4 regions of the Paenibacillus baimaensis genome follow, and region 4 is predicted to be linked to each of the others. Evidence: riboswitches for the same ligand, from Rfam matches in the RefSeq annotation. Region 4 holds a riboswitch; each other region holds the start of a gene.
What was found. Region 4 has a riboswitch for cobalamin ahead of OB236_RS02875 (energy-coupling factor ABC transporter permease). Riboswitches for the same ligand answer to the same signal wherever they lie in the genome.
Positions count from the first base shown of each region.

Region 1 (7,616 bases), on a different contig from region 4:
GCTGCATCGTTTGGCGGGGGTTGAGTGCAGAGTCAGGATGCTGAAATATAATTTGCATCTGCCTTCGCAGCGGAAGCATTTGCGTCATTGTATAATTCGTAATATCTTGATCTTCCATATATATACGGCCTTGATCGGCAGGCAGCAGCTTGACCATTAGCCGTGATAAGGTCGATTTACCGCAGCCGCTCTCCCCAACCAGGCCCAAAGTCTCTCCTTTGGCTATGGAAAAAGAAACGTCCTTTACGGCCTCCACCCTTCTTCGACGCAGCCAGCCGCTAGTGAACGTCTTGCACAAGCCCTCCACTCGGATCATGTAACCAACACCTCACCTTGCCCGATTGTAACGTGACCAGCTCAGGAATACTGTTGTTGCAAGATGGAACACCTATCGAGCAGCGCGGATAAAATCTGCAGCCCGGCAGTACATCCGAAAGTCCGGGGCTTGAGCCCGGAATCGGCACCATCCCATGAACGGGCATCGAACGCAGCAAGCCTTGCGTATACGGGTGCTGCGGCTGTTGAAACAGCTCCCGCGCAGCACCCATCTCGACCACTTGTCCGGCGTACATGACAGCAACTACATCACATAACGACTTGGCTACCTGCAGATCATGGGTAATGACGAGCATGCCCGCTCCCGTATGCTTGGCAGTCCTCCGCAATAGCTCAACCATCTGATAGCGTACCAAAGCGTCCAGTCCTTTGGTTGGCTCATCGGCAATCAGGAGCGACGGGCTGCCTGCTGCCCCCATTGCTGCGAGAATTCGCTGCTTCATACCGCCGCTCAACTGAAAAGGATACTGCCGCAGCTTGTGCTCAGGATCTGGCAGCTGCAGCTCCTGCAGCAGACGCAGCGCATGCTCACGCTTGCTTGCCCGTGATCCACGACCCTTGATCGCTTCGATCATTTGTCGGCCTATTCGCATGACGGGGTTCAAGGAAGAAGCAGGATTTTGCGGGATGAAGGCAATTTCCGTTCCACGCAGCTTGCGCATACGCTCCGAATCCAAATCCAGTAAATTACGTCCCTTGTAATGAATCGCTCCCGCTATGGATGCATTATATGGCAGCAGACCGGGAATTGAGAGCCCCAGTACCGATTTACCGCTGCCTGTTTCCCCGATCAGACCGAGAATTTGTCCCTGCTGCAGCTCCAGGGTAACATTATCCACTGCCCTGACTGTACCGACCGCTGTCTGAAACCCGACGGATACCTGTTCAATCGATAAAAGCGTACTGATACGTCTCCCTCCTCCTTCTGCTACCCCGAGCTTCCGACGCCGCCAGTACCGCTACCCTGTCACCATCAGGAAACCCAGAATTTATCTTTTTCTGCCTTTGTATCGAAAACATCTCTGAATACGTCACCCAAGCAGTTAATCGCCAAAGAAACTAGCGCAATACACAGTCCAGGGGCAACAATCAGATGAAAATAACTGCGGAAGTAGGGTCTCGCATCGTTCACCATAACTCCCCAGTCCGGAGATGGCGGCTGCAGCCCCAAGCCGAGGAAGCTTAAGGATGCAATAGACAGAATCACCCGCCCAATCCTCACGGTAAACAGTACAATAATGGGACCTATCATATTCGGTACTACATGCTTAAGCACAATGTAGCCATGCTTTCCACCCATTGCCCGAATGCCCTCGACATATGATTCCTCACGTATCTTCATCACTTCGCCACGCACGACTCGGGAAAAATCCGCCCAGGAAGTGACGACTAGCGCAATAAACAAGCTGTTGACACCCGGCCCAAGCGTACCCGCTATCGCGATCATAAAGCTCAGTCCAGGCAAGCCCTGGAAAATGCTGATACCGATCTGAATACAATCATCCAACCAACCGCCAAAATATCCCGCTATCGTCCCGATAATAAGCCCGATCAGCATTGTGGCAATCGTCACTACAAGGGCCAGCACAATAGAAATCCGCCCGCCATACAAAATACGACTGAACACATCCCTGCCCAGTGTATCCGTACCAAGCCAATGACTGAAGGACAGCGGTGCAAGCCGCTCAGACATATCGATCTGATTCGGGTCATACGGAGCAATCCACGGTGCAAGAATGCTCGCTGTCAGGATCGTGAATAGAATAAGAACCGCAGCGATACCAAGTGGAGACAGCGTGCTGACAATGGCAGACAGCCGACTCCTCATCACGGAGAAGCTGGATGCAGCTGAGGCATGACTTCGGGATGCTGTGCTGTCAGGTTTTAAGGTCACTTCAGCTTTCCTCCCAGCCTCATCTGCGGATGAATAATCAAATATGAAAAATCCGTAAGCAAATTAAATACGACATAGACAAACCCGGTGAACACGACATACCCTTGAATGACCGGGTAATCCCTGCGCAGAATCCCCTCAATCGCAAATCTGCCGATTCCAGGCAAAGCGAAGATGACCTCCACAATGACAGAACCGCCCATGATCGCGCCAAAATACGTACCGATTACGGTAACTAACGGGATTAACGCATTGCGAAGCGCATGCCAGGTGACGATATTTCCTTCACGCAGCCCTTTGGCCCTTGCCGTCAATATATAGTTGTGGTTCATCGTTTCCAGCAAGGTAGACCGTGTTAACCGCATCAATACGGCGCTCGTTCCTGAAGCAAGCACAATCGCCGGCATGACCAGATGCTTCCATGTACCGTATCCACTGGTCGGCAGCAGATGGAGCTTTTCCGAAAATAACGTAATCAGCAGGATGGCCATCCAAAAGCCGGGAATCGATACCAGCAGCATGGCAGCGGCACGTCCAGCATGGTCAATCCAGCCGTTTTTCTTTAAGGCCATCAGCATGCCTGCCGGAATCCCTGTACCGACCGCCAACACAACAGCAAGCAGAGCTACAGAAAGTGTGACAGGCAGACGGCGAATAATCTCACCGCTTACCGAATCCTTCGTCATGTAGGAGGTGCCCAGATCGCCTTGTACAGCTCTGTTAAGCCATCGTCCATATTGAACGGGGATCGGGTCGTTCAACCCAAGCTCCTCCCGCTTCACTGCAACCTCCTGCTCGGTAGGCTCTTTAATTCCGCTTAAGCTCAGCGCCTCTACAGCAGGATCGCCGGGAGAGACCAGATTCAGCATAAAAGCAATCAGCGATATACCGATCAGCACAGGAATAGCGGCCGTTATTCGGCGGAACACATATAGCATGCTACTTAGCCCATTCCAATTGCGGCAGAGTAGTGCCATAAATCGTCGCTTGATAGCCTTTAATCTTCTTGTTGTAAGCAATCAGGCTGGCATCATTGAACAGCGGAATTGTTGGCAAGTCCTGTACCGCCAAAGCTTGCAGCTCATTATAAATCTTGGCTCTCTCATCCATGCCAAGCGCATCCTTAGCCTCTTTAAGCAATTGATCCACACGGTCATTTTTGTAGCCCAGACTATAGCTCTTGTTGCTTGAACCTGTACTGCCCAAATAATTGGTGAACAGTGTGAACGGATCTCCGTTGGGAAGTCCTTGTGTGGCCAAAGCCAGATTATATTCGCCCTTACTCTGTGCTTCCTTGAATGCAGCGCCATCCAGAATACGGATGTCCACATCAAGGGAAAGCTCCTTGAATACCGCCTGCAGCAGCTCGGCCTGCGCTTTATAAGGATAACGGTCCAGCCCATAGGTCGGTACGATCAAATCGACCTTTTCACGTTTGCCGCCAAGCGCTTCAGCAGCTAATTTATTGGCTTCCGCCAAATTATAGTCCACTTTAAAATCCTTATAGAAAGGAGACGTTACATTCAGGAAATTAACCGTAGCGGTAGGGTAGCCCAAATAAAGCTCCTTCACCAATTGTTGGCGATCAATCGCCAGCGAAATCGCTTGCCGCAGCTTTGGATTGTCAAAAGGCGGCTTTTTGCCGTTCGGGTGCAGGTAGTGGGAAATCGTCGATTTCGCTACTGAAACCTCAAACTGCTTGTCCTTCAACAGCTCCTTGGCCAAGGCAGGAGGAATTGCACCCAAATCCATAACACCCATAATTTCACCTGATTTTAGAGCCGACAATCTTGTATCCGGGTCGGGAATAACACGGACGCGAATCGTCTTCGTTTTGGCTTTATCGCCATAATATCCATCATAAGCTTCCAGCAGCGCATATTGATCCTTCTCGTGCTTGATCAGCTTGAAAGGTCCTGTCCCTTGCGGCAATCCGTTAAAATCACCTTTTTCGTTAAAATTTTTGGGACTGTAGATCGGACTGGAGAAGTTAACCATCGAATACAACAGGGTTGGCTGCGGCGTCTCGAAGCTCAGCTTAAACGACATGTCGTCAACCTTGGTTACCTCTTTTAAACCGGGGTACGAGCTTTTAATGTCCAGTGTATAAAAGGGTGAGCTTTTGGGACTGGCAAGCTTATAACGGTTAAAATTGGCGATAACTGCATCGGCATTCAGCTTTTCTCCATCATGAAAAGTTACATTAGGGCGAAGCTGGAACGTCCACTCTTTGCCGTCCTCCGACATTTTCCAGGAAGCAGCGAGCTTAGGCGCAGGCTTACCGTCTTCGCCTGCTGTAATCAGCGGTTCCCATACATAGAGAATTGTGCTCGTGTAATAAGCATCCTGTGGACCCGGAGCCAGGTCGCGTGGAGCCGCCAATACGACCTCAGTTGGCTGTACTTGGCTGGGTGCTGCCGGTGGCTGCTCCGCCGTTTGCGGGCTCGGACTGCTGCAGCCCCATAAAGCGATTGCCATGCCGGCGCTTAACAGTCCTATCTTTGCATATTGTCGTGTTTGCTGGTACAACTTGCTTATCATGTTTCTTAAACCTTCTCTCATTTAGTAGTTACCTATTTTCATTACATACAGATACAGATACAGATACAAAAAAGACATCGTTCACCTCTGCCGTACAAAGGTAAACGATGCCCGTGATCGTATAGGCTATTGCTAACGATGGCTGTCTTTAACACCTTCCTATCTTCCGTAGGTTAAGCAGTGTCTGTCGAATAGGCAGGTCTCCTGGCTCCAGATTCATAGTCGACAAGCACCTTCCCGATCTTGCGATCAGTGGCATTTACGCTTTGACTCCTCTGTTACAGTGGCGGGACCGCATCGGTTTTTCACCGAACTTCCCTATTAAGCTCTGAGCGAGATTGCGATACAGAGCACCTATTCACATAATATGTAATTGTTACTATTAAGAATATACACTACTATTCTCTATTAATCAATGGAAGGTGTACAAGTATTTAAGAAACAGCAAATAGGCCAGCTATATACGAAGCCGACCTGACTCTTACCATAATCATGTGGGATCGGAGTTGCTGCCGGCTGGCTCCCCGGTTGTTGACAAAAGCTTGTATTGCTGAGGCGTAATCCCCTCCCTTTTCTTAAACTTACGGATAAAATAAGTCTGATCAGCGTAACCAACCTGCTCTGTCACCTCTTTTACCGTCCAGTTGTTCGTTTGCAATAGTTCCTTCGCCTTTTCCATTCGAAGCTCGTCTACATATTCACTGATGCCAATCCCCATCTGATTCTTGAAATAACGGGACAAATAGGAGGGCGATAGCGAGAACTGCTCTGCGATTTTACTCAGACTGAGCGTACCGTCCATGTAATTATCATGAATGTACGTAGACAGCTTGTCGCGCAGCTCAAAGTTTTTGCTTTCCTTTTTCATAGAAATGTCATCGGCCAGCCGACCGCAAAACCTCACAAAGGCTCGCTCAAACTCATCCAACGTCTCAAATTCAAAGGCACGCAGTGCAACCTTTTCCCTCTCCCCTTCGTGATTAAGCGGCAGGTTGATCTCCTCCAGCTGCTTGACTACCCCATCGAATAAGCGAAAACAGATGCTTTGCACAAAAGAAACCGCAAGATCATACCTGCGAATTTCAATCATCTCGTCATGAATGGCACGGATGGCCCCTTCTTTACTCCCCTGCTTTAGTGCTTTAACAAGCTGTTCCTCAAATTCATGCATAGGCTGAGACAACGAAGTTGGGGAAGGAAGGTCCTGGTATTGAATCACACAATTGTGTCCCTTCATAAACCGGTATTGGGCCGATTCATACGATTGCCTGAAATATTTAGGAATAGCAAGCGCATCCTCAAAAATATCACTGACCCCTACCGTCACCGTAAAAGGAAAGCTCTGCTCGAAAAATTGTCTCGTTTTCTCTGCTACCTCCGTTATCATGTGCAAGGGATCAACCATCTGCTCCATTCCGACCAGCACCACGACACCGTTATTTTCTGTCATATCGATTCCATACCCGTATCCGGCTTCAAGCGAAATCTCTTCCGCTACATTAATAATGCTGTATTTGAGCAGATTTTGAATAATAGTCGTATTCGTTTCCTCGAACCGCCGATAATCATCAATGATGAACAACAGCACGGCAAAATGATCATCTCCCAGCTTCATGCCTGCTGTATCCAATAGCTCTGCGATATCTGCCTTCGATTTCACGTTGCCCTTCAACAGATCGGAGAGCAGCTTCTCCTTAATCATCGCCGACTTCGTCCGCAGCCGTGAACGCAGACCGCTGTTTTCAATGCTCATATCCTCTATCGTTCTGGAGATCCATCCCAGCTCGTCTTTGCCTTGGTAAGAATCACTTGTACCTTTATTACGGAGAGATTCCAGCAGCCGTTTGATCGGCTTATAGTTATGTGTAGCCAGCATGTAGGATAGCACGATACCGAGCAGCAAGGTCGTAAGAATGGTCACATAGAAAATCATTTGTGTATGGCGTACCCGATTGAGAAATTGTTCCGTCGGCATCACGACATAATACGACCACGGCACAACGCTGGAATCGAGTCGGACCGAGGAGTAGCTCCCCTCCGATAAACGAACGGTCTGAACCGAGGCTGAAGGCTGATCTGGAAGGTGGGCCAGAAGCTGTGCCGAATCGAGACTCCCGACGGCTTCACTGGATACGGACACGATAGGCTGACCCTGCTTATCAATCACAACCGCCATGCCCTCGAATTGCTTCAGTGCGCCTCCGACTGTTTTTTTGATCTCTGCCCCATTAATCACATAAATAATAACCTCATACGGCTTCGTGCCGTTATTGGGAACGGGATACAAATAGAGTGTTGCATCCGTATTGTTGGTACCGTTGATAACAATCGATTGAACGGGCATGATGAGTGGACCTTTTAAGTCCGAGACCAGTCTTTCAAATGCACTTTGGTTCAAGCCTTCAAATGGATAAATCTGCTCCAGGAAGGTATCGAGATCATACACACCGCTGGCAGCATACACTTTGTTCGCTTGTGCTTGCGCATAATACACGCCGATATCGAGCAGGAATGAGCTTGTAGAGCCGTACGATCTCAGCTCCTGATTGGCCTGAGCCGCTTCAAAGCCCCCTTGGGTAATCATATAGGGCAGCAGCTTCGTGTTGCGGGATATCTGCACGGACATCCGCTGCAGCTCCACGAGCCGTTGATCGATCTGATCGCGAATTTGCTGCAGGGAAGCCACATTCGATTGCTCGACAACTCCCTGCAGCGTATGGAAAAAACTCGTATTCATATACCCGCCAATACCCACCAGCAGAAGCACGACCAGAAGCATATAGGAGAAAAAATAAGTTTTCATCCGTGAATACAGACGTGGGGAGATAACGGATTTTTTCGTGTC
Region 1 covers NZ_JAOQIO010000006.1:117,296-124,911, forward strand. The annotation lists gene OB236_RS01685 (ATP-binding cassette domain-containing protein) at 1-316, opposite strand, end outside; gene OB236_RS01690 (ABC transporter ATP-binding protein) at 279-1,175, opposite strand; gene OB236_RS01695 (ABC transporter permease) at 1,310-2,230, opposite strand; gene nikB (nickel ABC transporter permease) at 2,227-3,168, opposite strand; gene OB236_RS01705 (ABC transporter substrate-binding protein) at 3,170-4,771, opposite strand; cobalamin riboswitch at 4,949-5,144, opposite strand; gene OB236_RS01710 (AraC family transcriptional regulator) at 5,262-7,616, opposite strand, start outside.
Region 1: another riboswitch for cobalamin. It lies ahead of OB236_RS01705 (ABC transporter substrate-binding protein); the one in region 4 lies ahead of OB236_RS02875 (energy-coupling factor ABC transporter permease).

Region 2 (7,616 bases), on a different contig from region 4:
ATTGCTCTCGGTCGACCCTTCCTCGATAATCGACGAATTTCCAACCACTCAGCTGGCGAACCTGGTCAAGCAGTTCAGGAGGTGAAAAATTACCGCCAAGGAGTAGGTTAACCGGCATAATCCGATTTAACTGCTCAAGGCATTCGATTGTATCTTTAATGCCTCTGACCTCGGAGATGCTACCGATATAAGCAATATTATTATGTTCCTTGATCTTGGAGCCCTCGTGACTTATCAGTTCATCCAATAGAGGGAAGTTTTGAATTTCATAAGTATGTGGATTGTAGGTCCGAAACCGCTCGGCAATAAAAGGAGTCGCCGGGATGATGGCATCCATACGTTTGGACACAAACCGTTCTATAGCCTCGACACTTAGAGAAACTGGCTTTTTAAGCCAATCGGGAATCCAACCCTTGGAAAAAATATCTCGCGGAACATCTTCGTGAACGTCATAAATCACTCGTTTTCCAAGTATTTTAAGCAGCAGTCCAATAGGCATAAGCTCGGGATCATGGTAATGATAAATATCCGCATCCTGTCTCAAACATTCCCGAAACACCCTTATCGTTGTAAACAGCATGCGAGTGAGACGTCTTGAAGAACCTTTGCCAACACCGATGACCTGAATGCCATTGATAAGCTCATTTTTATCATGTGCGGCGATCAGTCTGACATCGTGACCGTAATTTTGCAGCGTGCTGCACTCTTTAAAGGTTATACGTGTATCATAGACATGGTGGACAGATGTGAAGTGGACAATTTTCATACTTGAACCGGCTCCTTTTGTTTAAGTGCACGAGATCGACGGGTGGGAATTTTCAATATGCCAGCTCCAAGAGATAACCCAATGACAAACCAGAAATATTTCATAATCGTCGTTTCTAGAAAAAACGATTCAACCATATAGGCAATCAGCAAGCCTTTGAGCAGCAGGTTCAAATTGCTTTCGGATGAAGCCCTGAACGTACGCCACAGGGAGGCTAGCATGAGGGCCAGACCAATAATTCCCGTCTGAATCGCAGCTCCCAAATAAATGTTGTGGGCTCCGTATGGTGGATATTCTTGATACTTGTGATAAGTACCTGACCCCGTGCCGATAATCAGATGGTCCGCGAATACACCAATAGCGTGTTCCCAAATCATCGTTCTGCCGGACCCTCCGCTGTCTACTGCCTGCTCAGAACGGGCTGTAATAATATGTTCAAGCTCAGGGATGGAAGTAACCCCAAACAACACAATTCCGCTGACCAGAATGACGGCGACTGCCTTTTTCCAGTTAAAATTAGCGAGCAGCATAAACAGTAGAGCGGCAGCTAATCCCATCCAGGCGCTGCGCGTACCAGAGAGAATGACGGCTGTGATTTGAATCAGGGCAATCGGAATTAACCCAACCCTGAGTAAAATTGATTTGCTGTGCAATACACAGTGGATAAGGTACAGCAGGCCGGGAATAATCATGGCGGCAAAATGGGCAACGCTTTGTTCCTCGAAGGCGCCGGTACGTGTACCCTCTGTCAGATCAGCGCCTTGCATGAAATTCACGATGCTATATAATGAAGTAATTGTTGTGGCAATACTGTAAAAGGCTAATAGAATGGGGATCCGTTTCGGGTTTTGATGTAGTAAATTGACCATCAACACCAACATAAAGAACAATTGCACATAAGTTGCAACGCTGAACCATACTGCGGCGAAGAAAGCATCAGGCGTCCAGAGGATGCTGGCTATGTTCCATACCAACCATACCCACCAAACGGCCGGTATGAGATTAAACTTGATTTGGCGGAAATGGGTAATCAGATATACAGCTGCAAAAAGAAGGCCGAACCCCTTGGTCAAAGTATTAAAAATCCCCCCCACCCTAAGAATATCCTCGAAAGGAATTGCCACCGAGTAAGCCACAAGAGGAATAAAAGGATATCGAAGAGAGAGGAACAACCCGTAAGTTAATGCTATCGCAATCAATATAATGAGCAAGGAATCCGTCATAATACCGGCTGCCAGAATCCCAATACAAAGCAACGATAACATCACGTACAGCAGTCCTGTTCGCTGTAATACCAATATTGCCACGCCCTATCATAATTAGTATAAAAGTGGAATTTGCTTAATATCCTACTTAATAAGTATTCAAAAATTTTCATACTCACATCTTTGACACGTTTTGTAACAAGTATCTATAAATGAATAATACGATACGTTTTGTATCAAGTCAATAGCCAGCTTTTATTTATTTGTTGAAATTCAGCCACTATCCATTAATGATATCATTAGACAAAGCTTCCTTACGGGTGATATGATGAAACTAGACAATTGTATACGTGATAGAATAGGTGCGAGTGCTGAGAAATCTCATTCGCTTAAAAGGGAAGCCGGTTAAAATCCGGCACGGACCCGCCACTGTAGAGAACGCTAATCGAGATTGGCAAATGCCTGAAAGATGGATCCACTGAAGCAGTATTAGTGCTTTGGGAAGGAATCGGGCACGATGTTCTGAGTCAGGAAACCTGCCTGTTTAAACAACACTGTTAACCTACGTGGATTTAGGCAAGTGTTAGAGACTGGCTTACTTACAGAGGTAAAGGGCAGAGAGCCTATTGTCGATACCCTGTATGTATGTGATGCAACAGCATTTCTAACACATTGGAAGTGCTTTTTTTGTTGTCATTTTATCGATGTGGATAGGGAAAGGATGTGCAGCTTGTGGCAGGGAAATTGCTGATTGTCGGTTTTGGACCCGGCAGCTTTGAACATATAACGAAACGGGCTCGTGAAGCGCTCCAGGAGAGCGATGTAATCATCGGTTACAACACCTACGTAGACTTAATCAGCGGTTTGCTGAGCGATCAGCAAATTGTAAGAACGGGTATGACTGAGGAAGTAAGCCGTGCTCAAGAGGCGGTGCGGCAGGCGGAAGCAGGGAAAAAGGTTGCGGTCATTTCGAGCGGTGACGCTGGTGTATACGGAATGGCGGGTCTGGTGTACGAAGTACTGATGGAAAAGGGTTGGCACCCGGAGGGCGGCGTGGAGGTTGAGATTATTCCCGGTATTTCGGCGATTAACTCATCGGCATCACTGCTGGGCGCTCCGATTATGCATGATTCCTGCACGATCAGTCTTAGCGACCATTTGACGCCTTGGGAACTGATTGAGCGGCGTGTTGAAGCGGCTGGACAGGCGGACTTCGTAATCGCCTTGTACAATCCGCGAAGCGGCAGACGTACTCGGCAAATTGTGGAGACACAGCGGATTCTGCTGAAGTATCGTTCACCGGAAACACCAGTCGGTATTGTGAAAAGCGCGTATCGGGATCGTCAGCATATCGTACTGACGAATCTGCGGGATATGCTGGATCACGATATTGGCATGTTGACTACGGTCATTATCGGCAATTCGTCGACAATGGTCTATGACGGATTGATGATTACGCCTCGTGGCTACCAACGCAAGTACACGCTTGGTGCCGACGTGCAGCCACTGCGGCCGCATCAGAGGCTGCGGCAGGAAGCAGAGCCTTGGGCGCTGGAGCAGCTGCCAGAGGAAGCAAATGATGAGTACGATGATGAGGAATGGGAATCCGAAGAAGAAGGAGACTCCCTGATTGAGGATATAGACGATGAGGAATGGGATGACGAGGAGGATGAGCGCATCCCGAACGTTGGGTCGACGTCAGCAGCAATCCGCCAGCCAGGTACCCTGTTAACGAGCTCCGCATCGCCAGGCCCGGGAACAACAGGTACACCGAAGCTGGCAGGTGTGTCCACTGCTGTTGAGCCGAGTGCTGTAGCAGTAGCAGAACGCCACGTCAGTTCAGATCCACTGCTGCTGGCCATGGAGGCTCTGCAGCTTGTGGATCGAAGGAATGGAGTGGGAGTAACCAACACGTTGGCGGCTCCATCTGCGGTGACTGCATCAACAGATGAACCAGCACGATCTGCAGCACCTGCTGCGGTCACCGCAGGTTTGTTCAGGCAGCAGTCGATCTTTGAGCTGGCCGTCAGCCCAGGCGTGGCCAACAAGCAGTTCACGGCGAAGCAGATGCTGACTTTGGCAGCCGTTGTCGGCGACAAGGGATCGATGGAATATACACCACATCATCAACTGATCTTGCGTGTGCCTACAGACAATCCGGCAGAGATTACGGATAAGCTTAGGATGGAAGGCTTTTTGCTGGCTCCGATTGGCGATGTCGCACAGGTAAAGGCTTGCGATTTTTGCAATGGAGAGAAGGGTGAGTCTATTCCTTATGCAGAGGAACTGCAGGCGAAGCTCGGTGGGCTGGGCGTTCCCAAAGAAATGCGAATCGGCTTCAATGGCTGCGGAATGGCCTGCTATGGTGCCGTCAACGAGGACATCGGAATCGTCTACCGCAGGGAGAAGTTCGACTTGTTCCTGGGCGGTAAAACCGTAGGCCGTAATGTTCACCCGGCTCAGCCGGTTGCTGAAGGGATCAAGCCGGAGGATTTGGTCTCCACGATTGAAAATATTATGCATCGATACGTAACCGAAGGTCACCCGAATGAAAGATTCCATAAGTTTTTTAAAAGAGTCAAGGAGCTTGAAGGCTACCGTCATCAAGATTTGCCTGTCTTTACTATAGAAAATGCAATTTGCGGAGATTAGGACTAATACGAATAAGATGCTTGTAACGGTGTAAAACATCGTAAGGAGAAGCTATTTTATCCGATTTATTCGTTTTGTTCAGTTGTAACGATGTTTTATAGCGTACCCGTTACTTATTGGATGAAAGTTGCTGTTGTTATGATGTTTTATATCGGTTCAGATGCTTATTTTGAGAGAGATGCTTCTATAATAAGAAGTTTTGCTAATATCCGCCTTTGTACGATGCTGTTAAGGCATTCAAAAATAATTTTTCTAAGTGATATGAAGCTTATGTTTAGGAAGCCAGTTTTGGTTAGAAACACACAGTTTGAGCTTACGATGCAGTTTTCCTTCGGAAAACTATGAGGAGGTAACCCATGAACGCTGTATTATTTGTAGGGCATGGTAGTAAAGATGCCGAAGGTAATGAAGAAATCAGACAATTTGTTGGCGCGATTGCGAAGGAGCTTCAAGGGCCGCTCGTTGAAACGTGCTTTTTGGAGTTCGAGAAGCCGAACATTCGTCAGGGAATTGATCAATGTGTAGCCAAGGGTGCGACGCAGATCGCTGTGGTGCCCATTACTTTATTTTCTGCAGGACATGCCAAAATTCATATTCCAGCAGCTATCGACGAGGCCAAGCTGCGTCACCCGTCAATTCGTTTCAATTATGGCAGACCGATAGGTGTCCATGAGCAGGTATTGGACATTCTTACATCACGTCTGGGAGCAGCCGGAATAACGGAAGCTACCTTGCAGGAGCAAGGACAGGAACTGGAAGAAACGGCCATATTGGTCGTGGGACGGGGCAGCAGTGATGCAGACGCTAACAGCGATCTGTTCAAAATATCCCGGTTATTTTGGGAAAAGCTGAAAGTAAAATGGGTAGAAACAGCTTTCATTGGTGTAACGGCTCCTTTGCTGGAAGAAGGGATGGAGCGATGTTTGAAGCTCGGCGCCCGCAAGGTCATCATACTTCCCTACTTTTTATTCACGGGAGTTCTGATCAAACGGATGGAGAGCATGCTGGAAACTTTTGAAGAACGCTACCCAGAGCATCAATTTTCACTGGCTGATTACTTTGGATTTCATCCGAAGCTGCGGCAAATTTTGATTGAACGTGCAACGGAAGCTTTGCAGGGTGAAGCCAAAATGAACTGTGATATGTGTCAGTACCGGATCGCCGCGATGGAGCATATCGATCACCACCACCACGATCATGACGATCATCATCATGGACACGACGATCACGACCATGATCACGATCACCATCATGGACATGATCATCATAATCACGAACATGATCACCATGATCACGACCACGACCATAACGATCATCACCACCACGATCATCCTCATGTCCATAATGAGACTGACCACGACCATTCGCATGATGAAGAGCATGACCACGATAAACAGCCTGTCAACAACAAGACTGTTGCATCATCCTAATAGAAGGAGGCGTAACGATGATATTAGTTATGGCCGGAACCAGCGACGCAAGGGAACTTGCTGTTTCCATTCAGCAGACGGGTTATGACCTGCTTACTACTGTTGTAACAGACAGCGCTGCGCAATCGATGGAGAATGCCGGTCTGCCTGTGATGGTAGGTCGGTTAACCGCCGAGCAGTTAGCTGCATTAGTCAAGGAGCGCGGTGTTCGTACGATTGTAGACGCCACGCATCCTTTTGCCGAGGAAGCCTCGAAGAACGCAATCACCGCTGCGCGTGAAGCGGACGTGCCCTATATTCGCTATGAACGGGATCGGCTTACTTTTGATGGCAATCCGCTCATTACCTATGCTGACGACTACGAGCAGGCAGCCGAGATGGCCGCGGCCAAGCAGGGTGTCATTATGCTGACAACGGGCAGCAAGACACTGCACATTTTTGCCAAACGATTGTTGAACGAGCCGAACACGACATTGGTTGCCCGTATGCTTCCCCGTCGAGATAATATGGAGAAGTGTGAAGAGCTTGGACTGCTGCAAAAAAATATTGTCGCGATGCAGGGCCCTTTTTCCAAAGCTTTAAATACGGCCCTGTATGAGCATTATAAAGTCACGCTGATGATCACCAAGGAGAGCGGTAAGGTAGGAGCTGTCGATGAGAAGCTGGAATCGGCGCTGGAGCTTGGTATTGAAACGATCATGATTGGACGGCCAGAGGTTGAGTATGGGGTACATTTCAGTGATTTTGAAGATGTAATCAAGAAGCTGAACGAACTATTGAAGGGGGTATAAGCAGGATGGATTTTAAAACGGAATTTAAACCATTGACGGTACAGCCGCAGGAAATTGAGGAACGCAGCTTTGAAATGATCACTGAGGAACTTGGGGAGCATCCTTTTACAGAGGAGCAGTATCCTGTTGTGCAGCGTGTTATTCATGCCTCTGCGGATTTTGAGCTGGGACGCAGCCTTGTTTTCCATAGAGACGCCATTACAGCGGGCATTAAGGCTATTCGCGAAGGTAGACCTGTTGTTGCTGATGTACAAATGGTACAGGTTGGCATCAGTAAGCCGAGAATTGCCAAATTTGGCGGCGACGTGCGAGTGTATATTTCTGATCCTGATGTGATGGAGGAAGCGAAGCGCTTGAATACGACACGCGCGATCATTTCGATCCGTAAGGCGATTCTTGAAGCGGAGGGAGCCATCTATGCAATTGGTAATGCACCTACGGCACTGCTGGAGCTTATTCGACTTGTCAAAGAGGGTGCTGCTAAGCCAGGTCTTATCGTTGGTGTTCCGGTCGGCTTCGTATCGGCTGCGGAATCGAAGGAAGAATTGGCGAAGCTGGATATTCCTTTTATTACGAATATTGGGCGTAAAGGCGGCAGCCCGGTAGCGGTGGCAACGGTTAATGCGATCTCGCTGATGGCTGAACGGCTGGGCTAGGTCACACTATGGCGATGGACAAGTCCGGGAGCAAGGAAGCACAAGATGCCAAGCCACTGCGCCATGGTTATACGACGGGCTCTAACGCGGCGGCGGCGACCAAGGCCGCTTTAACG
Region 2 covers NZ_JAOQIO010000077.1:261,582-269,197, forward strand. The annotation lists gene OB236_RS19040 (glycosyltransferase family 4 protein) at 1-766, opposite strand, end outside; gene OB236_RS19045 (O-antigen ligase family protein) at 763-2,064, opposite strand; cobalamin riboswitch at 2,315-2,529, shown strand; gene cobJ (precorrin-3B C(17)-methyltransferase) at 2,704-4,623, shown strand; gene OB236_RS19055 (sirohydrochlorin chelatase) at 4,980-6,053, shown strand; gene cobK (precorrin-6A reductase) at 6,071-6,844, shown strand; gene OB236_RS19065 (precorrin-8X methylmutase) at 6,850-7,500, shown strand; gene OB236_RS19070 (cobalt-precorrin-5B (C(1))-methyltransferase) at 7,515-7,616, shown strand, end outside.
Region 2: another riboswitch for cobalamin. It lies ahead of cobJ (precorrin-3B C(17)-methyltransferase); the one in region 4 lies ahead of OB236_RS02875 (energy-coupling factor ABC transporter permease).

Region 3 (7,616 bases), on a different contig from region 4:
CACCCTCGGAAACCGTACCCGCCAAACGATCTGCTCAGAGGAAGCTTCCCAATTCACCGATATATGGTCGCCTATCCATGGAAGCTGGTGAGCCACGATCCCCCAAACCTGCAGTAGAGGGAGCTGGACCGTCCCAATCGATAAGGATAGCGTAATGGCAAGAAGAAGGAGCAGCATGCCTGCCCCTCCCCAAATCAACAGCTTTTGCTTCATTTATTTCACCAATTCCGGGTATATGCCCTTGGCAATATCAACAAGACCTTGTGTGATCCGTGGCCCCGGACGACTGATCCAGTCTTTGTCGACACCCACGATCCGATTGTTTTTCACGGCATCGATTTTTTCCCAGCCGCTGCGTTCTTTAATAATTTGATCTAAAGTTTTTTTGGATTTGTCGTCGATCAAATTGCTCGGGTACAAAATAATCTGCGGATTGGCGGCGATCACCTTTTCTTCATTCAGCTGCGAATAGCCGGCCATTTCTCCATAAATATTGATACCCCCGGATAACGTAATCAGCTCGTCCATGAATTCGCCTTTACCAACTGTCCAGCCTGGTGAGAATTCAAGCAATACGCGTTTTTTCTGCTCCGGTTGCAGGTTCTTGACGGCATCCGTCACCTTTTGGCGATCTGCCTTCATCTCGGCAACCAGCTTCTCCGCCTGTTCCTGCTTATTGAAAATTTGACCGAACACCAGCGTATTATTCAACACATCGTCGACAGTTTTCGGATCTACCTTGAACACATTCAATTTCAGCGAACGCAGCTGCTCCACGGCTGGTATTTTCATCGACACGCCTGTAACAATCAGATCCGCATTCGATGCCAGCAGCGCTTCCTCATTAGGCTTGACGATGCTGCCCATCTTCGGCTTCTTCAAAGCCTCTGCCGGATAATCGCAAAAATCCGATACTCCATAAACCTGCTCACCCAAGCCGAGCGCGAACAGCGTCTCCGTCTCACTTGGAGAAATCGATACCAGTCTGGCAGGCGCTTTGTCAAAAATAAATTCCTTCCCTGTCGCGTCCTTCACTTTGAGCGGATAGACTGTCGCTTTAGCAGCTGGGGCTGCTGCTGTCTCCCCATTAGGCAAACCCTGGCCAGTACCCGTCTTCGGTGGTTCAACAAGCTCTCCCTTGCCTGGTGATACGCTTAAGTTCCCGCAGCCTGCTATGATCAGCAGCACAATCATACCAATCAGCACAACCAGCTTCGAACCGTAGCGCTGCATCTTGCTTATATTCCCTAGCTTCATCTTAAAGCTCCTTCCTCGCTTCCCCCAACAAAAGAAAAACCTCTCGCTTCTTTTCACAAAGAAACAAGAGGGGCATGCGCTAAATAAACGATTACACCAAGCTCGAAGAGCCTGCGATCATTCAAACGCGACGCTCCTTTTTCCTCGAAAGGGACAGTCTTTGCAGTGAACAGGCAGGTTTCCTGACTTGAGAGTTTGTAACCGATTGACGATTTCTCCTTTACAGTGGCGGGACCGCGCCGGATTTGCACCAGCTTCCCTTTTAACCCGATAAGCGACAGCTTACAGGCACCTGTTCAAACTTTATTAAGTTGTTATTTTTGGGCAATTACTTTTAAAACCTGCATGACCAAATCCTGCTTCTTCGCATTAGCCGGTACAAACGCAATCAGATCTTTACCATTGAGCTTTAAATCTGTCAACCACTTCGTTTGTTCCAGAGGTATACCATAGAGATGCTTCTCGACGCCTCCGGATTTTCCATCCACGGGGATCTCCATCACACCATCAGGGAAATCCTCGGCTTTGGCTACCGCATCCAGACTGACATAACCGCCCTGCTGACCGAGCGCCTTGAACTGCTCCTTAGGTACGACAATGATTCCGTTATCGCCAGCGGCAATTTCAACGATCAGCTTTTCCATGGAAAAAATAGGCGTTGTTTGTATTTTAACCGTTGGTGCTTGTCCAAGCTTTTCTACCAGACTAGCCTCCAGCTTATCGCCCACTTCACTTGGGATGCCACTGCTCGACATCATAAATATCGGCACATCCGCCTTCGGCCCCCCACAGCCTGTCAAAATCAGCAATAAAATCAACCCTAAACATGCAAATTTCGCCTTCATCTGTCTCTCCTCCCAGACCAACCAACCAGCCGTCCGTACTGAAATCTCACCTCACATCTTATCACAAAAGCCATCATTCCACAAAAACTAATGCGTATGACAAACACCCTCCAAGCCGTTCAGGCTCAAAGGGTTATCTCGAATCCAACCTCATACACAAACACATCATTACAATACTTCGGCAACTTCAGGAAAGCAGCAGCCTTTAATCCTGATACGTCACTTTAATTGGCGTCCACTCGGCAATAACCGTCTGGCCATGGACCGATACGCTGCCCTCAGGGGTCAAATCCTTTTCCGTCATAATTCCAAGCGCAACCGTGAATTGATTCAACTTGATTGGCACCTGCCGTTCTCGCCGAACTTCGACACCATTAACCGCAAAAATAACCTCGTCATTTCCACGATGATACGTAATTCGATACGTATTGAACTCTCGCGGCTGAAAATCCGTCTCTTCCTTGAAAATACAAAAGAATCTGGTTTTGTCCGACTCAGGAACCTCGACGCCAGGAAAAGGAAGAATTCCATAGACGCTAGCATAAGTATCATTTCCCACAAAAAAATCAAGCGCTGCGCCTGTAGTAAAATCCAGCAAATTCAGTGAAACAAAACCATCATACAAATCGTGGGCCGCTGTCCCCGTTGTTCTCGAACGGATTTGCAGCTCAAAGCTGACCTCGCCTGCTTCCGGCACCTGAACAGCATCCACTGAATAATACATATGCTTCGCATTGTCCAGGAACTGCACATGATCATGCTTGCGGCTGAGCGGTGCTCGTACATATAAAATTCCATTACGAACGATAACTACAGCGTTTGGCTCCCGATAATTCCAGAAGGAACCGTCCTGCAGCGGAAATCCGCCAATTTTCCAGACATCCTTGCCAGACAAAATGTTATGAAAATCTCCTAATATGTGCTCTCTGCTCATCCAAGCCGCCTCTTTCTCTGGTTGAATTTACTGAAAAATCCCATGTGCCAGCAGCGTCAGAATCATGATCGACCCACAGCGGACTGTAACACGTAGTGAAGCTCCCATCAAGGGCAGGTAAGCGACCGAAGGATTCTCTGACTTCAGCATACCATATACCTTGTATATAGGAATAACAGTAACCAAAGCAATCAATGAATAATAAGGCAGCACGTTGAAAATGACACACACCAATAACGAAAGGAATGCCAGAAATAGCAGGAAACGTGAAAACTGAATAGCTCTTTGTTCACCCCATACCACGACTAAAGTATGTTTACCCGCTTGTTTATCCGATTGCCAATGCAAAAAATGATGATTAAACAAAATCAATGTGGTTAACAGGCCGATCGGCAGCGATAATAGCAGTGCGCGATAATCAAGCTCCATCGTCTGAACAAAGTAGCTGCCCATAATCGGTAAAATCCCGAAGGACAACAAAATAGCCAGTTCACTGTAGCCTTTACCTCTATAGCCAAACTTGAGCGGTGGTGCCACATAGAAATAAGCAATCAAGCCTCCCAGACCGCCGAAGATCAATACCCACCAGCCTGCATACAACCCAAGCACCAAACCGCATATCAGGGCAACAGAGAATAAGGACCAGGTTAAGAAAGCAAAGGTTTTCTCCGATAACGTGCCATTTGCCAAAAATCCCGAATTTGTGGAGATCGTACCCGAGTTTATTGCTGCAGCAACATCGACACCGTTCCGATAGTCCCATAAATCGTTAATCATATTGGAAAATAGATGGGCAGCTCCGGCGCCAATTAAGGTTATAACAAAAAGCAGCGGATGAAATATACCCTTCCACGCATATGCCCCTAAAGCACCTAGAATAATCGGAATCATCATAACAGGAATGACTTGGAATCTGGATGCCTTCATAAATAATTTCAGTTTGTCCATTTCATCAATTCCTTTCTATTACAAGATAAAAAGAACCGAATGCTATCGGTCCTTTTTGTTCTGGTTCATATACTGATTAATTTTTTCGTCAAGAATCGTACTGAAAGCAACAACCTCAGGAGATGACATGCTTTTCCTTAGAATAACCAGGATCTCCAACTGTTGACGTAAGCTGCTAATTTCTTCTTCTAACGTCAATAAATCAGAGCCATGCTTCTTGGTCTTTAATAACCACTTTGGTCGCTGATCTTTTTCCCGTATCCAACCGATGTGGAAATATTGCCCAAGCTGATACTCTGGAAAAGCCACGTCAATTCCTCCCTCCTTAGCATCTCTCAAAAACTACTATACTATAAAGATAACAGCTTTTGAGATGGAAGGAAACGGGCTTATTTTGTCATTTTTTGACGAAACTATAATTTTCTAACAAAATTACCTATACGATCAATAGCTTCGATCAGTTGATTTACCGAATAGGCATAGGAACAACGTATAAAGCCTTCTCCACCCAGCCCGAATACGTCACCGGGAACTACCGCAACCTTGGCCTCATGCAGCAATCTTTGGGCAAATTCGTCCGAACTTAGGCCTGTAGAACTGATGGAAGGAAAGGCATAAAATGCACCTTGAGGCTCATGACACTGCACCCCGATTTCCCGAAAGCTATGAACGACCAAACGCCGTCTTTGATTATACGATTCTACCATCCGATCCTTTTCTTCCATACCATTGCGCAGTGCTTCAAGTGCAGCTACCTGGCCCATTGCTGGAGCGCACATGACGGTATACTGATGGATCTTAAGCATAGCCTTGATGATATCGGAATGGCCACAAGCATAGCCCATACGCCAGCCCGTCATGGCAAAAGCTTTTGAAAATCCGCTAACCAGAATCGTCCGGTCCCGCATCCCTGGCAGGGAGGCAAAGCTCACGTGATTTTGTTCGAAGGTCAGCTCAGCATAAATTTCGTCGGATATGACGATCAAGTCATGCTCTTCAGCGATTTTGGCAATCGGCACCCAATCCTCATAGCTCATGATGCCGCCAGTCGGGTTGCTGGGATAGCTAACAATCAAAATTTTGGTTTTGGGCGTAATGCGAGCTTTTACCGCTTCCGGCTTTAATTTAAAATCATCTTTGGCAAAGGTTTCAATACCTATCGGGACGCCTCCGCTGATCCGTACGATCGGTGAATAGGAAATATAGCTCGGCTCGGCAATCAGGATTTCATCACCTGGAACAACCAAAGCCCGAAGCGCTAAGTCGATAGCCTCACTGCCACCAACCGTCACCAGCACCTCGTCGCTTGGCTCATAGGGTACCTGAAAGGAATCGTATAAATACTCGGAGATAGCTTCTCTTAATTCATATAAACCAGCGTTCGGCGTATACTTCGTATTTCCCCGCTCCAGAGAATACACAGCAGCTTCTCTTATATGCCACGGTGTACTAAAATCGGGCTCGCCGACACCCAGTGAAATAATATCTTTGCTAGCGCTAACCAAATCAAAAAACTTCCGGATACCAGAAGGCGGAATATCCCGCACCAATGGAGCCAAATACCCTGACATGGATTTTACGGAAGTTGAAGGTATTTCATTATTCTTAATCATAGCTCATCGTCCTTCACGGGGAGATTAGCAGGCGGGGGTCCTCTTCCTTATCTTCGAAGATGATGCCGTCCTGTTTGTATTTTTTTAATATAAAATGGGTTTTGGTTGATAATACACGATCAATCGGCGAGAGCTTATTGGAAACGAATGATGCCACTTCCTTCAGCGTCTTACCTTCAATTTCAACAAGCAGATCATAGGCGCCAGACATCAAATAAACGGACTTCACTTCTGGATATAAATAAATACGTTCCGCAATCGCATCAAAGCCGCGGCCACGTTCCGGAGTAATTTGCACTTCAATTAAAGCTGTTACTTTATCGTCATCTACCTTGGACCAATTCACGACTGTCGCGTACTTCACGATGACATTCGCTTCCTCCAGCTCACGAATGGCTACGGAAACTTCCGCCTCCGAGGCTCCGAGCATAGTCGCTATTAAGGCAGATGACCTTCTCGCGTCTTCCTTCAACAGTTCGATAATGCGAATTTTAAATTGCTCCATTGTCGGTGACCCTCCTAATAGTTTTCACAAGAAAACTTACTTCGTAAGCTTCCACTTAGTTTTGCGAAGCAAAACTGACTTCGCAAGCATAAACCTAGTTTTCAGAAAAAACTCACTTCGTAAGCTTAAAAAAACTTATTCCTTCATTTTACACCCAACAGCAACTTTTTTGCAAAACAAAATTAACCGGGCTTGGCTCATAGCAAAAAGCCCCAAAGGCTGCCGCACATGAGGCTTCGTGGAGATCGTCCACCTATGAAAGCAAACGATGCAGGAGGAATAGTGTTTACTTACTTAGCGAACGGATAGCAGCTTACGCATATAGCTGTCGACTTCCCGGTTACGGTACTGCTGCAGAACGGTAAGTTCACAGGCTGGACTCCCTGACTTACTGCCGTCAGTTTGCTCAACAGCTCTGCCAAGCCCGACCAGTTTGCCTTGATCGTAGGCTGCAATAATGTTAAAGCTTTGGCAAAAGGTTTCATATTGTAAGACATTGGCGTCATGGTCTTCTTCCAATATCGAAGCAAGCAGATCCTGATAATCACTTTGCAGCGGGCACTCATTATCCAATTTGATTTGTATCCCTTGATTGGCCACTTTTCTAACGCCGCCTTTCTGTTATTCTTATATTATAATTATACATTTAAATGAATTTTTATGCAAATATAAAAAAATAAAAACACCTCTTCCGAGGTGCTTCATCAACTCTGTAACTCTTACTCAGAAAGGAGCTGTCTTAAAATATATCCATACTCAGGTACCGTTCTCCCGTATCCGGTGCAATACACAATATCCGTTTGCCCTTACCGAGCTTTTTGGCCACCTGGAGAGCGGTCCAAACCGAGGCACCTGCAGAAGGACCAACAAGGATTCCCTCCTGAATGGCTAACTGGCGGGTTGTATTCAGTGCATCTTCATCGGATACCTGAACGATCTCATCATAAACGTCCGTATTTAAGATTGCTGGAATGAAGCCGGGACTTGTCCCCACCAGCTTATGTGGACCTGGCTCTCCACCTGACAATACAGGGGAGCCCTTCGGTTCGACTACGTATATTTGGATGGCTGGGAGCTTCTCGCGCAGCACCTCACCCGTTCCGGTAATGGTACCTCCAGTCCCTGAGGTAGCAACGAAGGCGTCCAGCCTGCCTTCCATTTGCTCTAATATTTCCACAGCCGTTGTAGTCCGATGTATATCAGGATTTGCCTTATTTTCAAATTGCTGCGGAATGAAGCTGTCCTTAATTTGATCCCTTAACTCTAATGCCTTACGGATGGCGCCCGGCATTCTTTCTGCTGCTGGTGTTAAGACCACCTGCGCACCGTAGGCCTTTAATATATTAATTCGTTCCTTAGTCATATTATCAGGCATAATTAAAATGGCCTTATAGCCCTTGGCCGCTGCGTTCATCGCCAGTCCAATACCGGTATTGCCGCTTGTCGGTTCAATAATCGTAGCTCCCGGTTTTAGCGAGCCGTCCAACTCTGCCTGCAGAATCAGATTATAAGCT
Region 3 covers NZ_JAOQIO010000103.1:22,548-30,163, reverse strand. The annotation lists gene OB236_RS29520 (FecCD family ABC transporter permease) at 1-213, opposite strand, end outside; gene OB236_RS29515 (ABC transporter substrate-binding protein) at 214-1,257, opposite strand; cobalamin riboswitch at 1,413-1,568, opposite strand; gene OB236_RS29510 (hypothetical protein) at 1,572-2,102, opposite strand; gene OB236_RS29505 (DUF6081 family protein) at 2,308-3,036, opposite strand; gene OB236_RS29500 (prenyltransferase) at 3,064-3,984, opposite strand; gene OB236_RS29495 (aspartyl-phosphate phosphatase Spo0E family protein) at 4,027-4,293, opposite strand; gene OB236_RS29490 (aminotransferase class I/II-fold pyridoxal phosphate-dependent enzyme) at 4,398-5,597, opposite strand; gene OB236_RS29485 (Lrp/AsnC family transcriptional regulator) at 5,611-6,102, opposite strand; gene OB236_RS29480 (hypothetical protein) at 6,397-6,702, opposite strand; gene cysK (cysteine synthase A) at 6,842-7,616, opposite strand, start outside.
Region 3: another riboswitch for cobalamin. It lies ahead of OB236_RS29515 (ABC transporter substrate-binding protein); the one in region 4 lies ahead of OB236_RS02875 (energy-coupling factor ABC transporter permease).

Region 4 (7,616 bases):
ACGGTACATAATCAGCATAATTTCCAATACCAATGTGGGCATTCTCAGCTTGTTCATCACCTGAAACAACTCGGACATCGGCGTTGTCAGCATCACAAAGGTAAGACAGGAAAGACAAGCAACGACTCTTGCAAATAAATAGCCCGCTTGATGCAAGCCTGCTTCCGTCATATAACATGTCCAATTCATAAATGTAAAAAGCACTTGATTCGTGCTTACTGCCGCTATCGAATCTCTGGACTGCGTTCCGATCTCGATCACAATGGCAGGCAGGCTGGTCACATAAAATAAACAAGGAAGCCCTATCAGCAGGATATAGGATTTAAAAGGGATTCGGGCATAAAAAACAGTCCATACGAGCATCCAGCCTGCAAGGCAGAGCTGTACAACGGGATGCGACAAATATGCGCCTACGAACAGAACGGCCGCAAAACCGCATTTCCACGCAGGAGACACGGACCGCAGCCGATTCTTATAGGATAGTGTATCAATCAGCTTGATCATTGTTTATTCGGCTTAACCGATTTACCCTTGAACCAGCCGATCGCATAGCCGATGAAGCCTGCACCAATTGCCGCCTGAAGTGCGAAGAGCATGCTTTCCGTTTCGGGAGGAGGTTCGACAAGCGATGAGAACCACGGCTTATAGCCAGGATGAAGCTCTGCGATGATCTGTTCGGCAGCATCGTCCGCTCCGCCAAATTCACCATTGACCAGAATCAGCGGAAGAACCGCCAACAGCACTACAGCTGTCAGCATAAGTATATTTTTAGTACGACTTGTCATGGCTGCTTAACTCCTTTCATTTTGCGTTGAAGAATGGACAGCTCCTCAGAGCTGTAGGCCTGCAGCCAGTTCCAAATCAATACCGTGAGCAGACCTTCACTGATAGCCAGAGGAATTTGGGTGATCGCAAACACACCGCCGAACTTGATGAACGAAGCCAGGAAGCCGCCATTTTCCGCAGGAAAAGCCAACGCCAATTGAATCGAGGTTACCACATAAGTGGACAGATCGGCACATGCAGCTGCCGAGAATATGGCCAGCTTTTGCTTGCCTGTTGTGTTCATCAGCCATTTATAAATGACATAACCTACCATTGGTCCTGCAACCGCCATGGAGAAGGCATTTGCTCCAAGTGTTGTCAAACCGCCGTGTGCCAGCAGCAGCGCTTGAAACAACAGTACGATAGATCCGAGCACGCTCATTGGCAGAGGTCCGAACATCACGGCACCCAAGCCTGTCCCCGTTGGATGCGAGCTGCTTCCCGTTACCGAAGGGATCTTAAGAGCTGACAGCACGAAAGTAAAAGCACCCGCCAGACCCAGCATAATTTTCAACTCCGGTGTTTCCTTGTTGATTTTGACCAAGGCGCGTAATCCGAGTATGAAAAAGGGAATAAACACAACCCACCAGAACACAGCCCAGCCCAGTGGCAGGAACCCCTCCATAATGTGCATCGCATAGGCAGATTGAGGCTCGTTAACAACAAAATACAAGGTAAAGGCCACAACCACTAATAAGGCTCGAAACATCTTTTTTGCTTTCATTCTCTAAATCCTCTCTTTCCCATAATAGGCGAAACAAAAAAACCAATCCTTTAGAATTGGTCATGGGTACATCACAATATAAAACAGGATCCTGCGGGATCGCCGTTTCATCGTTTGTACACCACTCCTTTCCGCGAAGGCTGTCGGGTGATTAAATTAGGTAGGTCTCCTGGCTTTCGGATCTTCGTTTTCTTCCGTCTTCCCCGATACATTACCGAGTGACCTGCATGAAAAAAAACTCCCCGAATACAGTGGCGGGACCGCTCGGGAGTTGCACCCGATTCCCTGTTACCCCTTATTGTCTAATGGGCACCTAATTCATGTATGCTTTTGATTTGCTGTTGAGTACCTTATATTCGATATCGACAACGATTTTCCTGTTCCGTAGCATAAATTTATAAAAACATGACACAATCAGACCGTACAAAAGCATCTGTAGTCGTGTCATTAAATGATTGACATCGAGTGTAACCATTTGTAAAATTAAAAATGCCAAGTCAAGAGATCGGTTTAATCCGTTTCATGAGAAAGGAAGTTAGCAATTCATGTTTTTTTTGCGTTCGCTTATCATTTGCTGCTATCTTATGACCGCTTATTGGGCATCTATCCATTTTCCTTCATTAAAGATGGTATTTTATCCAACGCTCGGCGCATTCAGCTTCTTGTTCATACACCGAATAGGCCAGCTCAAAGATGTTGTACGCATCATTATCGGAGCTATCATTGCAGTATCGCTCGGAAGCTTCTTTTATACAATTAATACCGGGGCCGTCTCATTTTTTGCAACTGCAATTGTAACGATATCGTTGATCCAAGTGTTCAAATGGAATGCCGCTCCCATATTAGCGGTTTCGTTCATTCCTTACTTCGCCCATCCTGACAGTCTATGGGCACTGCCCATAGCTGTGTTGGCTTCGCTGGCAGGTCTGCTCATCCCGCTCTGGCTGATTAGCAGATTGGAGCAGTTCACATGGCTTATCCGCTTTAATGAGGCTGCAGAGCAGCTGCGTCTTAAAGCTTTAACTGTAACCCGAATCCTTAAGGAACCACCTGCCACGGAGATCATCCAGAAATCGAGAAACTAAAGCAGTACCATTTTCCAACAAATACCTACATCCTGTCCTGCTCAGATAAGCCAGATGGGATGTTTGTGATTTCACTGCCCAACTGAGTCCTGAGCATCCCATCCAAGGCTGTGATGGAAGTACAAAAAGACCGACGGGGTTTACCCGCCGATCCCAATTCTTCTATTTTATTATTGCTCGCCCGCTGCAATTGCAGCAAGTCGCTCCTGAATCCGTTCTGTGCAAACACCACCATGATACGTAATGACGGTCTCAATATCATAATCGAGCAGCTTGGCGACCGAGCTGAGTGCCTGCTCCATATCGGGTGTAAATGCTTTGTTAGGCGGCATCAGCACACCATCCTGTGAGGTCAAGGCGTCGCCGGATATCAAGGTTTTACTTGGCTTGTGATAAAGGCTGATATGATCCGGTGTATGACCCGGGGTGAAAATCACTTGAATCCCCCCGCAATAAGGAAGCTCATCACCATCCTGAAGCGCCACATCAACCTTGGAAGGCGGCACAAGAACACCTCTTTTTATGATGGGTACTTCCCCTAATAGGTAAGGCTTGGTCAATTCATGTGCGAAAACCTCAATCTGTCCCTCTGAAGCCGAGAGCAGCTCAGGCAGACTGCCGATATGATCCAAATCCTGATGAGTAATAATGATTTTTGTAAGCTTGTCAAAGGGAACCGCTTCCTGAGCAAGTGAAGCCCGAATCACCTCCAGCTGACCGGGAATTCCTGTATCCACAAGAATGCCATCGTTCTCATCCCATAGTAATGCAGCATGAACGGCAAACGTATGTTCACCTGCTTGCATCGACCACTGTACAGCTTTAATTCCTGAGCCTGCTGCCATGTCCTGCACCTCCATCATCGTATTGATTTGAACAGCTTCTCCAATGGAGCACCATCGACTGTCTACCTTGTTCCCATGGCTTCCGCGTGAGTACTGATTATTTAATGTTAACCTAGAGCGGATGCGGAGGCAAATGTGTATCATTCTCCTGATCGCCCTACAGGGTCGGAAAAGGAAAGGCATCCTCCGTATGGGCCGCCCACTGCAGTAAACGCTGATGCAGCGGCTCCCTTATGTGATGATAACGACGAATATGCGCCAAATTAACCTGCTCATAAGGGTCATCGTTCAAGTTAAACAGCAGCCATGGCTGCTGCTCCAGCACTACATATTTCCATCTGTCACGTGTTACAATCCCCCGGAAGGGCCGATCCATGCCATCGCGCACATTGGATGGAACGACCAGACTCAAATAGGCGCTGTCAGGAGCCTCCTGCTGCTTTCTATGGACACGTCCCGTTACGATTCCCGAATAATCGTAGCCTTCCATCCCTCCAGGTGTCGGTATCCCGCACAAGCCAAGCGTCGTCGGAGCGATATCGACATGGTTGATGAGTGCATCTGTCACTGCAGAAACACCTGGCAGTCTATCTGGTCCTCCTATAATAAAAGGGATACGAATCGCTTCCTCCCAAGGACAGCTTTTGCGGAATTGTCCATGCGAACCGTGCATGTCCCCGTGATCACTGAAAAACACAATGTAGGTATGCTCCTTAATTCCCAAACGATCCAGCGCTTCGCGGATTCTACCCAGGTTCCAATCCAGTCTCTCGACAGCCGCATAGTAGCCGGACAGCTCCCGTCCCGCCTGCTCACGCACCCATCCGACGTCCGGAACATTTGGACGAAACAGGATACTGTTAGCTGGATGCCTTCGCAAGTCTTCTGCTGGAGCCTCGTAAGGAGAATGCGGGGGCTGGACGGATAATGCCGCGAAGAAAGGCTTTTCATCGTCTGTGCGTGTACGTTTCTCGATCCAGTTGATCAATAAATCCGTTAGTCCATCCGTTTCGTAGCCTGGTACCCGGAACGATTCCGTGGTACTGTCCTCACGGTCCGTATGCACCCAGCAATCAAAAGGCTTGTTGTTATTTTCATAGGCAAACCAATCCTCAAAGCCGCCTCGGCGGTGATTAGGAATGATTCTAAGTGAATCTTTGGACGGTTCCTCCACGGATTCCGCGTTCCCTTGATTTCGTCCAGCTAAATGCCATTTGCCAATCCAGCAGGTGCGATACCCGTTCGCCTTAAGCGAGTGTGCAATCGTAGGGATACTTTCCGGCAGCCCATCATGATTTCCCCTGATGCCGGATCTGTGGGGATAAATGCCGGTCAGCAGCGCACCACGAAAAGGTGTACACCAAGGTGTTCCCGCAACAGCACTGTTGAAATGAACACCCTCCTGTGCAAGCCTATCGATCTCTGGTGTACGTACATTCGGATCTTTGTTCAAGCCCAATGCCTGAGCCCTTAGCTGATCGCCAAATATCCACAATACGTTCGGTTTCTTCAAGTAAACTTCCCCACCTCTACAGCGGATTCGCTTCGTTTATTTATGACACATGTGCGTTTTTATTTGCACGCCTGCTTGAGCTTCTTTAACCATTTGGAGGCAACCCCGGGAAGCTCGGAAGCAAGATTCCGCCGTTCGCCCGGATCGGCTTCCAGATCATACAGCTCCTGCAGATCGTTATAATTTTCAATATATTTATATTTCTTGTCGCCAATCATACGACCGTTCAGCAGCTCACTGATTTGGTAGGACTTGTGTTCGTCCGTCTTCCCGTTCAGCAAAGGAAGCAGTGATTTGCCATCAAGGGCGTTCCTGCTGTAATCCAACTCGGCCCAATCGAGAAAGGTCGGATGCAGATCCGTTAATTCGACCAGAGCGTCGCTTACCTCACCCTGACGTGAGGACCGTGGGTCTGCGATAATAAGCGGTACCCGCAGCGCACCTTCATAGAACACCGTCTTGAGGAACATGCCATGATCGCCCAGCATTTCTCCGTGATCCGCGCAAAACACGACGATTGTATTGTCCGTGAATCCACGCTGGTCAATCCGCTCCAGCAGCTCCCCGACGCAATCGTCGATAAGCTGGATGGCACCTGCATAGTGCTGCTTGACCTTTTGCAGCGCGTGCTCTGTCATATTACCTGATTGGCGCTGCACGCGTTCGGCAATCCATGATGGCTTGCCCTCAGCTTGGCCTTCACTGTCAGACGAATACACATTGTCTGCGTATCGATCCACATAAGCAGCAGGCGCATCCCATGGATTGTGCGGACCGACGAAGCTGACGAACAGATGCCATGGCGCATCATCAGGCACTTGCTCCACAAATTTGCAGGCCTGACACCCGATATAGCTGTCATGGAAATGCTCTGGGGGCAGGCGGGTAGCTTCTGTATGCCATACCGGTTGACCCGCACGTGACCTGCGCTCTTCCAAAAACGTTACCAGCAGACCCTGCTGCTGCAAATACGACTGGTATGGACCGGCTATTCGAAATTCTCGCAGCTTGCCCTTATCAGCTGCATTCGGCTTGGAGGCACTGGCAGCAGCGGATCTGGAAGCATCTGCTTCGCCAGACTTGGAAGCATTTCCTTTGCCCTCCGTTTCGTGCGGGTCCGTAAAACCAAAGTGATACAGCAATGGCAGATCTCCGTCCAGGCCGTAGTAATGATCCGCCTTATGTAGATCGGTTTTACCGACTACACCTACGCGGTAGCCTTCTTTACGAAGCACCTGATAATACGTGGGAGCGCCTGCGGGGTAATTGTGCTTGTTATGCAGCACCCCGGTCCGGTGCGGATATTGCCCGGAAGCTATGGAAGCCCGACTCGGTGCACATACCGGACTGTTGCAGGCTGCACGGGTGAAGCGAATTCCCCGGGCGGCCAGAGCATCGATGTTCGGCGTGTGCACACCAGCCTGACCGGCGCAGCCAAGCCAATCTGCCCGATGCTGATCAGTCATAATGAGCAGCAAATTAGGACGCTTCGATGCGCTTGACAAGGTCATTTCTTGTTCACCTTTTCATAAGCTGACGTAAATTCTGCTGCCACTTTATCACCGCCGTTTTTACGCCATTGCTCCAGTGCTTGCTTCCAGCCTTCCTCGTCGATTTTTCCCATCACAAATTTGGTTTTGGCATCCTCAATCAGCTTATCCAGCTGTCCACCTTTTTCCGAATACGTATCGGAGATAAGTGCTTCCGCTGCGTTGGGAACAGCGTATTTCTCATTATCCTTGTTGAGCTGCTCACCCTTGACGACCAGAGCTGGATCATTGCCCTGGAGCGCTTTGCCCGCTTCTACTGCCATCAGCTTCTGATAAGGCAATACCTCTTTATTATAAATTTTCGCATCGATGTATACCGGCTTGCCATTAACCTGCTTGTAATGCTTACCCTCTAAGCCCCATTTGAACAAGGTCGCCATTTCCGGCTCCGCCAGCTTATCAAAAAACGTCAATATTCGCTTTAGCTCTGCTTCCGATTTCACGCTCGATTTAGGAAACGAGAAAATACCGTTGGAACCGTTCTCCGCCTTGGTCGGTCCTCCCTTAAGGTCCGGCAGCCTATTGAACATCCCGAGCTCGACCTGCGGATTGGATTTTTTCATTTGCTCCTCCAGCTTGAACGCTGTGTCTGTAATATTGGACAGCATCCCCCCCTTTCCTTCGGCAAAGGCAGACTCCCAGGCGGACTTCTCCATAACTGCAAAATCCCGATTTATGAGCTTCTCATCATACAGCTTTTTGACAAACTGCAGCGATTGCAAATAAGCATCGGTCGAAGGCGCATAAACGAGCTTGCCGTTCTGTACCCCCCATTCGTTAGGCGCGCCGAGCCAAATGGCTGCACGGTCTACGATACCAAGACTTTTGTATTCAATAAATCCATACGTATTATCCTTGCCATCACCATCCGGGTCCTTCGTTGCGATTGCCTTCAGAACGTCATAAAATTCATCGAGAGTTTTGGGCTCCTTAAGCCCCAGCTTCTTGAACCAATCCGCACGATAGGTTATAGCAGCCCGGCTTACCGGACGAACAGCGGGCAGACCGTAAACCTGACCATCTAACGAAGTATTTTGATAAATCAACGGATTAATTTGCGATAGGTTCGGATAG
Region 4 covers NZ_JAOQIO010000007.1:256,069-263,684, forward strand. The annotation lists gene cbiQ (cobalt ECF transporter T component CbiQ) at 1-504, opposite strand, end outside; gene OB236_RS02870 (energy-coupling factor ABC transporter substrate-binding protein) at 501-785, opposite strand; gene OB236_RS02875 (energy-coupling factor ABC transporter permease) at 782-1,549, opposite strand; cobalamin riboswitch at 1,692-1,881, opposite strand; gene OB236_RS02880 (hypothetical protein) at 2,095-2,634, shown strand; gene OB236_RS02885 (MBL fold metallo-hydrolase) at 2,805-3,479, opposite strand; gene OB236_RS02890 (sulfatase family protein) at 3,637-4,992, opposite strand; gene OB236_RS02895 (sulfatase family protein) at 5,052-6,503, opposite strand; gene OB236_RS02900 (type 2 periplasmic-binding domain-containing protein) at 6,500-7,616, opposite strand, start outside.